One region of the Marinactinospora endophytica genome, then DNA from elsewhere that is predicted to be linked to it. Evidence: predicted binding sites of a transcription regulator. Region 1 holds the regulator's gene; each other region holds the start of a gene.
What was found. Region 1 encodes LexA, which represses DNA repair genes until DNA is damaged. Its sites were predicted from a motif close to TCGAACANNTGTTCGA; they were not measured.

Region 1 (2,197 bases):
CACGTTCGGGGCGCGCAGCGCGAAGATCGATCCCTCGCTGTGGCCGATCACGACCAATCGGTCCGGGTCCACCTCGGGTCGGGAGGCGAGCTCCGCGTAGGCGGCCGTCATCTCGTCCTCGAACAGGTCGTAGCCGACGGGCTCCTCCGGGTCGCGTGACGCCGTTCCGGTCGAACCGGAACCGTACTTGTCGTAACGCAGGGAGGCGATTCCGGCGTCGGCCAGGATCGCCGCGAGATTGTGGTTGGTGTCGGCCTGGGAGCGGTACGGACTGTTGCCGTTCCGGTCGGTCGGTCCGCTTCCGGACACGATCAGCGCCGCGGGTACCGGTTCGCCGGCGTCCTGTGGCAGCGCGAACGTCCCGTACAGGGTGTCGGGGCCGCTGCGGAACTCCACCTCGTACTCGTCGGCGGCGACGTCGAGCCGCTCCACGCCCCCTTCGTCGTCGCGCTCGGCCGTCGCGCAGGCGCTCGACAGCAGGAGCGCCCCTCCGGTGAGGAGGGTGCCGCAGACCTGGAGGGGGCGGGGAAACAGGCGCATGCCCCTACGGTAGGGGAGCCCGAGGCGGGGCCGGTCCCAGGGCGCGGCTCCGGGGTGGAGCCGATCACGGGTCCGTACCGAACCGAGGCGAAGTCGTTACACCTTGCGCAGGACGGCGACGACCTTGCCGAGGATGGTGGCCTCGTCACCGCTGATGGGCTCGTAGGCGTCGTTGCGGGGGACGAGCCAGACATGCTCCCCGTCGCGCTTGAACGTCTTGACGGTGGCCTCGTCGCCGATGAGCGCCGCGACGATGTCGCCGTTGTTGGCGTCGGGCTGCTGTCGGACGACGACCAGGTCACCGTCGGTGATGGCCGCGTCGATCATGGAGTCGCCGACCACGGTGAGCATGAACAGGCGGCCTTCGCCGACGATCTGGCGCGGGAGGGTCAGCACGTCCTCGACCGCCTCTTCGGCGAGGATCGGGCCGCCCGCGGCGATGCGGCCGACGACCGGGACGTTGGCGGCTCGGCCCTCGCCCGAACCCTGGCCGGTGTCGTCCTCGTCCCAGGAGCGCACGGGAGGCTGTCCCGGAATGCGAATTTCGACCGCTCTTGGGCGATTCTGGTCACGGTGAAGATACCCCTTGCGTTGCAACACCTTCAGCTGGTGCGCGACACTGGAGGGGCTCGACAAGCCCACCGCGTCACCGATCTCTCGGATGGACGGGGGGTAACCGCGTTGCCGCACGTAACGGTGGATGACGTTGAGGACGCTCTGTTGGCGATCGGTCAGCTTCGGGGCTGGCTTCGGCGTTGCGGCGTCCGGGACGTCGGAATCGGTGGCGGCGGACCGGAGCACGCCGACGGCCTCGTCGTCCGCGTGCAGTTCCTGCGTTCCGCGGTTCTCCTCCGGCACGTCCGGCCTCCTCGGCGGTCGGGGTTCTCGGTGTGGGCTGTCAGCGGAGTCGTCGGTGTCCGTGTAACGGCGGCATATCGAAGGGGTCTCGTGTGGGCGATGACGTCGGTATACCGCAGTGAAACATGTCCAACATTAGTGCCTGGGCAAGGCGATATCAAACAAACGTTCGAGATGGTGCTGAAAAAAACGCCGAGATGCGGTATTAGTCGAACGTCAGTTCTAAGGGGCGGGCGCTCGATGGAGAGGGCGATGTCCGATCCCGTGCCGTGGCTTCCCAGTGACCGGTGTCCGGTCGGCGCCTCCGTCGTGCGCCGGCCCGCCCCGGTCGGCGGCCGTCCCGTTCCGGTGCCGACGACCGATCCGTGGAGATCCCTGAATGGCGAGGAGAATCCGTGAGGACTGAGAGCGGTGACGGCGTAGCCGCCGTGCCCCCCCTGGCGCTCGCAGACCTTCCCGAACTCGACGCCTGCCCACCGGGCAGGCATGGCGCCCGGCTCACCCGACGTGGACGTGTGGTCATCCTCTCGGCCCTGGCCGCGGTCGCGGCCGGCGGGTTCTCCATGGCGGTGTTGACCACCGTGGCGCTGGGGGCCTCCACCGCGGGCGCCTCCACCGACGCGCTGCTGCCCACCGCGACCCCGACGGTCATCGTCGAAGAGGGCGATACGCTGTGGGAGATCGCGGAACGCGTCCGTCCCGGGGACGACCCGCGTCGGACGGTCCATGAGCTCGTCGAACTCAACGGGTTGGCCAACTCCGCGCTCGAACCCGGTCAGGAGCTCCTGGTTCCGGACGC
Region 2 (2,197 bases), on a different contig from region 1:
ACCAGGCACCCCCAGGAGAAGATGTCGGAGGCCGGCGAGATCTCCCGCCCCTCGATGAGTTCGGGGGCCAGGTAGGCCGGGGTGCCCATGAGCTGGCTGGAGCGGGTCACCGCGCCGTCGTCGTCCATGGCCCGCGCGATCCCGAAGTCGATCACCTTCGGTCCGACCGACGACAGCAGCACGTTGGCCGGCTTGAGGTCGCGGTGGATGACGCCGGCCCGGTGGATCGCCGAGAGCGCGGCGGCCACCCCCATCGCGAGGCTGTCGAGGGTGCCGCCCTGCATGGGGCCCTCGGCGGCGATCGCCTGGGCGAGGTTGGGGCCGGCGACGTACTCGGACACGATGAACAGCGGGTCACCGTCGAGGCGGGCGTCCAGCACGGCGGCGGTCGAGAAGCGGGCGACCCTGCGGGCGGATTCGACCTCCCGGGCGAAGCGTCGGCGGAAGTCCTCGTCGTCGCTCAGGTCGGGATGGATGAGCTTCACCGCGACGAGGCGCTCCGCGCTGTCGCGGGCGAGGTAGACGGTGCCCATGCCGCCACGGCCCAGCCGGCCGAGGATGCGGTACTCCCCGAGCTCGGTGGGATCGCCGGTGCGGAGGGGCCTGGCGCGCTCGTGCCCGTTTGACGTCACAGTGCTGAGTTCCTTTGTGGATCGCGTGATTCGCGCCTCATAGCGTACAGAGATCCCCGTCAGGGGAGGCCGGGAGCGGACCCGGCTCGGGAGGGCGGGCGTGGGACCCGTTCAGAAGTGAACCACGATCGGCTGTGGCGCCGCGAGCGCTCGGGGATGTCCGTGGAGGCGACGGTGTCGATCCGGTCACGGGGGGTGGGAGACGTTCCCCGGCGGACCCCCCTTCGCTATCATTAGAACACTTGTTCGAACGAGGAGTCCGTTCCTCCTCGCGGACGGTTCCGCGCACGCCTGGGCGTGCCTGCCGGATGGTGGAGGGGGCTGCATGGGCCGCGGCTACGGGGCGCTGGTCACGGTGTGGGAGCGTGAGGAACGCCCGGTGCGTTTCCAGTGGCAGGGGCGGATCCACGTCGTCCATCGGATCCTGGACCACTGGGTGACCCAGGCGGCGGCGGTGTCCGACGGCGGGGAGGGCGCCCTGCGGCTCCACGTCTGGAGGGTCAGCGCCGGTCCCGACCACGCCACCGGCGTCTACGAACTGCGCCACGACCCCGCCAACCGCGAATGGCGGCTGATCCGGCCGGGCGGGTGAGCGGGACGCGCCCCGCTCAGCCCGCGCCGGCCCCGTCCCGGCGGCGGGCGGTCCGGCGCGCCAGTTCGGCGAGCAGCCGTTCCTCCGCCTGCGGTCCGGCGCCCACGCGTGGCAGCCGCCACAGGAACACTCCGCCCAGGAGCCACCAGGCCCCCACGATCCCCCACTCGTAGGGCCAGGTCAGCGCGGCCGGCATGCCCGGCAGATACAGCGTCGCCAGCCCCAGGCTCAGCACCAGCGCCAGGGCGCCCACCAGGTTCCCGGCCGGCGCGCGAAACGGCCTGGGCATCCCCGGCTCGCGCCGGCGCAGCACCAGGAACGACAGCGCCACCACCACGTAGGCCACCACGATGTTGACACCACCCGCGTTGACCAGCCACGACAGCATCCGGTCGCCGAACAGCGGGGCGAGCACCGACAGCCCGCCGATGAACAACAGCGCGTTCGACGGGGTCCGGTAGCGAGGGTGCAACCGGGCGAACCAGCGTGGCAGCATCCCCGACGACGCCATCGCGTACAACAGCCGGCTCGCGCCGATGAGGAAGGCGTTCCAACTGGTCAGGATGCCGGCGATGCCGCCGAGGACGAGGACGGTGCCCATGGCCGGGCTGTCCCACAGCGCGGCCATCCCCTCCGCCGACGCCAGACGCGCCCCCGCCAGCTCCTCGCGCGGCAGCGCCGCGCCGACCGCCAGCATGACCAGGACGTACCACGCCGTCGCGCACCCCACCGAGACCAGGAGCAGCCGCCCCACCTGACGGTAGGGGACCCGGATCTCCTCCGCCGACTGGGGGATCACGTCGAAACCGACGAACAGGAACGGCGTCGCCACGAGGACCGCGACCAGGCCGGAGACACCCCCGTCGAACAGCGGCCGCATGTTCGCCGCCGAACCGCCCACCAGGGTCCCCGTCGCCAGGGCCACGCCCACGGCGAGCAGGAACAGCACCGCGACCGCCTGGAACACCCCCGC
Region 3 (2,197 bases), on a different contig from region 1:
GGTGTCGAAGAGAAGTCCCACGGGCGCTGGAAGGCCGTCGTGGTCGGTTCCTACGAACGTGGTGACCGCGCCGTGACCGTGCAGAAGCTCGCCGAGCTCGCCGACTTCTACGGGGTCCCCATGTCGGAGCTGCTGCCGGGCGGCGCGGCGCCGACCCCGCTGGGCCCCACGCCCAAGCTGGTGATCGACCTGGAGCGCATGCAGCAGCTGCCCCAGGAGAAGGCCGGCCCGCTGGCGCGCTACGTCGCCACGATCCAGAGCCAGCGCGGCGACTACAACGGCCGCGTCCTGTCCATCCGCCAGGAGGACCTGCGCTCCCTCGCCGTCATCTACGACCGTTCGCCGGGGGACCTGACCGAGGAACTGATCAGCTGGGGCGTACTCGACCCCGAGGCACGCCGCGCGGTCGACGCCTTCTAACGGCGGCGACCACCGGCCCGGCCTTCCTCCGTTGTGGGCCACGCTCGCTGGCGAGAGCGGCCCACAACGGCGGGTGAGGCCCGGCCCCACGCGCTCGGGCCGTGGCGGTCGCCGCCCCACCACGCGCCGGGGCGGTTCGGCCTGCGCGGGCGAGCCCGGCGGGCGGGTTCATCCCGCGCGCCGTAGCGCCGTGCCGCCGGACGTGGCTCCGAGGATCGCCCGGGCCACGTTCACGAACGTCCGGGCGTCCCTGATGAGCTCATCGGCCTCGGCCCGCGAGACCGCGTCGGGCAGGTGAGCCTCGGCCGCGGCGCGTTTGGCCGCACCCGCGGCGAAGAACCCGGCCCACTCGCGAAGTTCGGGCGCGTTCTCCTCGAGCAACTCCCACACACTGCGCAGTGCCCTGCCCCGCACCGGCCGGGCCGACGGCCCGCTTCGGTGGGCGACGATGGCCGCGCCCGCGCGCAGGGCCGCCATGTGGGCGTTGATGTAGCGCAGATCGGGATCCGAGGCGTCGACGGCGTCGCGTAGGTAACCGTGAGCCGATTCGAGCAGGTTCAGCGCCGCCGGGGCGGTCCGCGGGCGCGGGCGCGCGTTGACCAGGTCCGCGGAGAAGATGGGTGGCTGTACGACGGTCATGGATGACCTCCAAACCGGGTGCCCGTTGGATGCGGCCGGGCGAGGGGCTTCCCCTCCTCCCGCCCGACCGCTCCCGTGTCCGTCCGCCGCGGGGGCGGCGCCGGGCACGAGCCTGTGAAGGGCTCCAGGGTCACCCGTCGATCAGAAGGGGATCGGCCCCGCATACGCGGAAAGCGTTCCGTCCTTGGTGATCCGTGCGTCCGACCAGGGCTTGATTTCAGTGAACCTTATCGAACACCTGTTCGTCAAGGCCGCCCACCTGCGCCTTCGTCATCACCGGGACGCGAGCGGAACTTCCGGCGTACAATCGCCGCCATGGGACCGGCCTCTCTGCTCGTCGCCGACCGCCTCGCCGAACTCGGGGTCAACGGCGAGGTACGCGAACTCCCCCACCCCGCTCGAACCGCGGCCGACGCCGCCAGGCAGCTGGGCTGTCCGACCGGGGCGATCGCCAACAGCCTCATCTTCGCGGTGACCTGTGACAGTTCCCCCCGGCCCACCCCGCTGCTCGTGCTGACCAGCGGCGCCCACCGGGTGGACACCGCCAAGGTCGCCGCCCTCCTCGGCGCCACCTCGGTGGAACGGGCCACGCCGGAGTTCGTCCGCGCCGCCACGGGACAGCCCATCGGCGGCGTCGCCCCGTTGGGACACCCCTCGCCCATTCCCACCCTGGTCGACGAATGGCTGCGCGGGTACGACGTAGTGTGGGCGGCAGCGGGACACCCGCACACCGTCTTCCCGACCTCGTTCGCCGAACTCGTCCGGATCACCTCCGGAACGGTCGCCGACGTCGGAGCGGACTGACCAGCCGATCCCGTCCCAGGAAGCGCCGTGGACACCCAGACCGAGATATGGGATCTCGCCGCGCCGGCGTTCGTTCGCGCCATTCCGGCGCTGGCGGAGATCTACTCCGCGGCCATGCGCCCCGAGCCCGACCTTCTCCCCGGCCGGCGCGCCATCATGCACCACCACGCCGACCTGCCCTCGTTCCACTCCGTCGTGGCGGTGAAGGCCGACACGGACGAGGCCGTGGGCTTCGCCTACGGCTTCCACGGGCGGGCCGGGCAGTGGTGGCACGACGTGGTCACCCGGGAACTGACGGCGCACGATCCCGCCGCCGTTCCCCGCTGGTTCGGCG
Region 4 (2,197 bases), on a different contig from region 1:
GCCGCGTGCCTTCGCCGTGGGATCTTCCTCCGGCCGGGGGCCGGCCGGAGGAATCTCGTGCGCGTCGAACAGGGGGGCAAGCGGATCAGACATCCGCCGTCGGAGCCGCCTTCTTGGCGGCCCGCTTGGTCGGTGCGGCGGGGGCGGTCGCGGCCTTGGCCGGGTCCGGCTCGGGCGCGGCCTCGCTGGTGGCGGTGTCGTCGCCGGCGGTCCGCACGCCCAGCTTCTCCTTGATCTTCTTCTCGATCTCGTTGGCGAGGTCGGCGTTTTCGCGCAGGAAGGTGCGGGCGTTCTCCTTGCCCTGGCCGAGCTGGGTGCCCTCGTAGGTGTACCAGGCGCCGGACTTGCGGACGATGCCCTGTTCGACACCGAGGTCGATCAGCCCGCCCTCGCGGCTGATGCCCACCCCGTAGAGGATGTCGAACTCGGCCTGCTTGAAGGGCGGGGCCACCTTGTTCTTGACCACCTTGACACGGGTGCGGTTGGCGACCGCCTCGGTGCCGTCCTTCAGGGTCTCGATGCGGCGCACGTCCAGGCGGACCGAGGAGTAGAACTTCAGCGCCCGTCCACCGGTGGTGGTCTCGGGCGAACCGAACATGACGCCGACCTTCTCGCGAAGCTGGTTGATGAAGATCGCGGTGGTGCCGGTCTGGTGCAGCGCGCTGGTGATCTTGCGCAGCGCCTGCGACATCAGGCGGGCCTGGAGGCCGACGTGGCTGTCGCCCATCTCGCCCTCGATCTCGGCCCGGGGCACGAGCGCGGCCACCGAGTCGATGACGATGATGGAGATCGCGCCGGAGCGGATCAGCATGTCGACGATCTCCAGGGCCTGCTCGCCCGTGTCGGGCTGGGACAGCAGGAGGTCGTCGGTGTTGACGCCGAGCTTCTTGGCGTACTCGGGGTCCAGGGCGTGCTCGGCGTCGACGAACGCCGCGATGCCTCCCATGCGCTGGGCGTTGGCCACCGCGTGCAGGGCGACCGTGGTCTTACCCGAGGATTCGGGACCGTAGATCTCGATGATCCGGCCCCGCGGGAGGCCACCGATCCCCAGCGCGATGTCCAGCGAGATCGCGCCGGTGGGGATCGACTCGATGGGCGGGCGGTCGTCATCGCCGAGGCGCATGATGGAGCCCTTGCCGAATTGACGCTCGATCTGCGCGAGCGCGGTTTCGAGAGCCTTCTCTCGATCAGCAGTTGCCACGGGGAACCCCTGTTGGGTCGGTGCTTTCTTTTTCATGTCGAAGGTGACGCTACGCTGCCGCGATGACATTTCGCGACGCGGATCGCCACGGTGTGGACAGCCGTCGCGCGGCGTTCTCGCCGGTCTGTGGGCGCGGCCGTCCAGCGGTAGCCGTCGCGTGTCTCCTCGTGAATCGCGTCACCGCCGGGCCGGCTACACCGTTCAGCCTACCCGAACTTCTGTTCGATTTTGAGGGGGCCGGCCCTCCTTCGGCATGTCGGCGCCCCCCTCGGGCCCCCTCCTCAGCGGACGGCCGCGGGAAGGTCGAACGCCTCGCACACGGCGCGCCAGACCTGCTTGGCCGCGACCCCGTCGGCGAGCGCCTGGTGGACGGTACGGGAGCCCAGCTCCTCGATCACGTGGTCGCGGGCCAGGCTCTCGGCGTAGTTCTCGCCGAACTGCTCGTTCATTCGCTGCCAGAATTGGGAGAGTCTCATCCCCTCCAGTATCGGTGCCGCCGACACCGATGTCACCCGCGCGCCAGGGCGAGGAGAAGAGCCGTCCCCGCCTGGACGTGCGAAAACCGGTGGACCCATCCGTGTCCGGATGAGACCATCCACCGATGTGAGCGAACCCCTCTCCCCGGTCCCCGGCACCTCGATCCGACCGGCCCTCCCCTCCGACGCCGCGCGACTGCGCGAGATCTCCCTCGCCGCCGACGCCCTGTTCGCCACGGCGGGGATCGAGCTGCCTCCCGACGATCCGGGCGAGACGCTGGTGACGGCGGGACGGGTGTTCGTCGCCGGCCGTCCCGCGGCCGGGTTCGCGGTCGTCACCGAGCTCGACGGCCAGGCGCACCTGGCCCAGCTCGCGGTCCATCCGGACCTGGGCCGTCGTGGGACCGGCTCGGCGCTGGTGGAGGCGGTGTGCGCCGACGCCCGGGAGCGTGGGCTGGCCGCCGTCACCCTGACGACCTTCCGCGATGTCGCCTGGAACGCCCCCTGGTACGCCCGGCGC

Region 2: ACYVHU_RS24730 (DUF6504 family protein) is a predicted target of LexA. The motif match lies at 867-882, and genes of this name have one in related genera.
Region 3: ACYVHU_RS02480 (SAV_6107 family HEPN domain-containing protein) is a predicted target of LexA. The motif match lies at 1,290-1,305, and genes of this name have one in related genera.
Region 4: recA (recombinase RecA) is a predicted target of LexA. The motif match lies at 1,412-1,427, and genes of this name have one in related genera.

Annotation. Positions count from the first base shown of each region.
Region 1 covers NZ_BAAGVM010000010.1:203,807-206,003, reverse strand. Annotated here, with positions in the region: gene ACYVHU_RS19185 (alpha/beta hydrolase family protein) at 1-540, opposite strand, end outside; gene lexA (transcriptional repressor LexA) at 637-1,341, opposite strand; gene ACYVHU_RS19175 (LysM peptidoglycan-binding domain-containing protein) at 1,794-2,197, shown strand, end outside.
Region 2 covers NZ_BAAGVM010000017.1:61,262-63,458, reverse strand. Annotated here, with positions in the region: gene ACYVHU_RS24735 (serine/threonine-protein kinase) at 1-632, opposite strand, end outside; gene ACYVHU_RS24730 (DUF6504 family protein) at 958-1,224, shown strand; gene ACYVHU_RS24725 (APC family permease) at 1,241-2,197, opposite strand, start outside.
Region 3 covers NZ_BAAGVM010000001.1:556,974-559,170, reverse strand. Annotated here, with positions in the region: gene bldD (transcriptional regulator BldD) at 1-420, shown strand, start outside; gene ACYVHU_RS02480 (SAV_6107 family HEPN domain-containing protein) at 589-1,059, opposite strand; gene ACYVHU_RS02475 (YbaK/EbsC family protein) at 1,375-1,863, shown strand; gene ACYVHU_RS02470 (GNAT family N-acetyltransferase) at 1,891-2,197, shown strand, end outside.
Region 4 covers NZ_BAAGVM010000001.1:102,156-104,352, reverse strand. Annotated here, with positions in the region: gene recX (recombination regulator RecX) at 1-93, opposite strand, end outside; gene recA (recombinase RecA) at 86-1,201, opposite strand; gene ACYVHU_RS00470 (DUF3046 domain-containing protein) at 1,483-1,677, opposite strand; gene ACYVHU_RS00465 (GNAT family N-acetyltransferase) at 1,787-2,197, shown strand, end outside.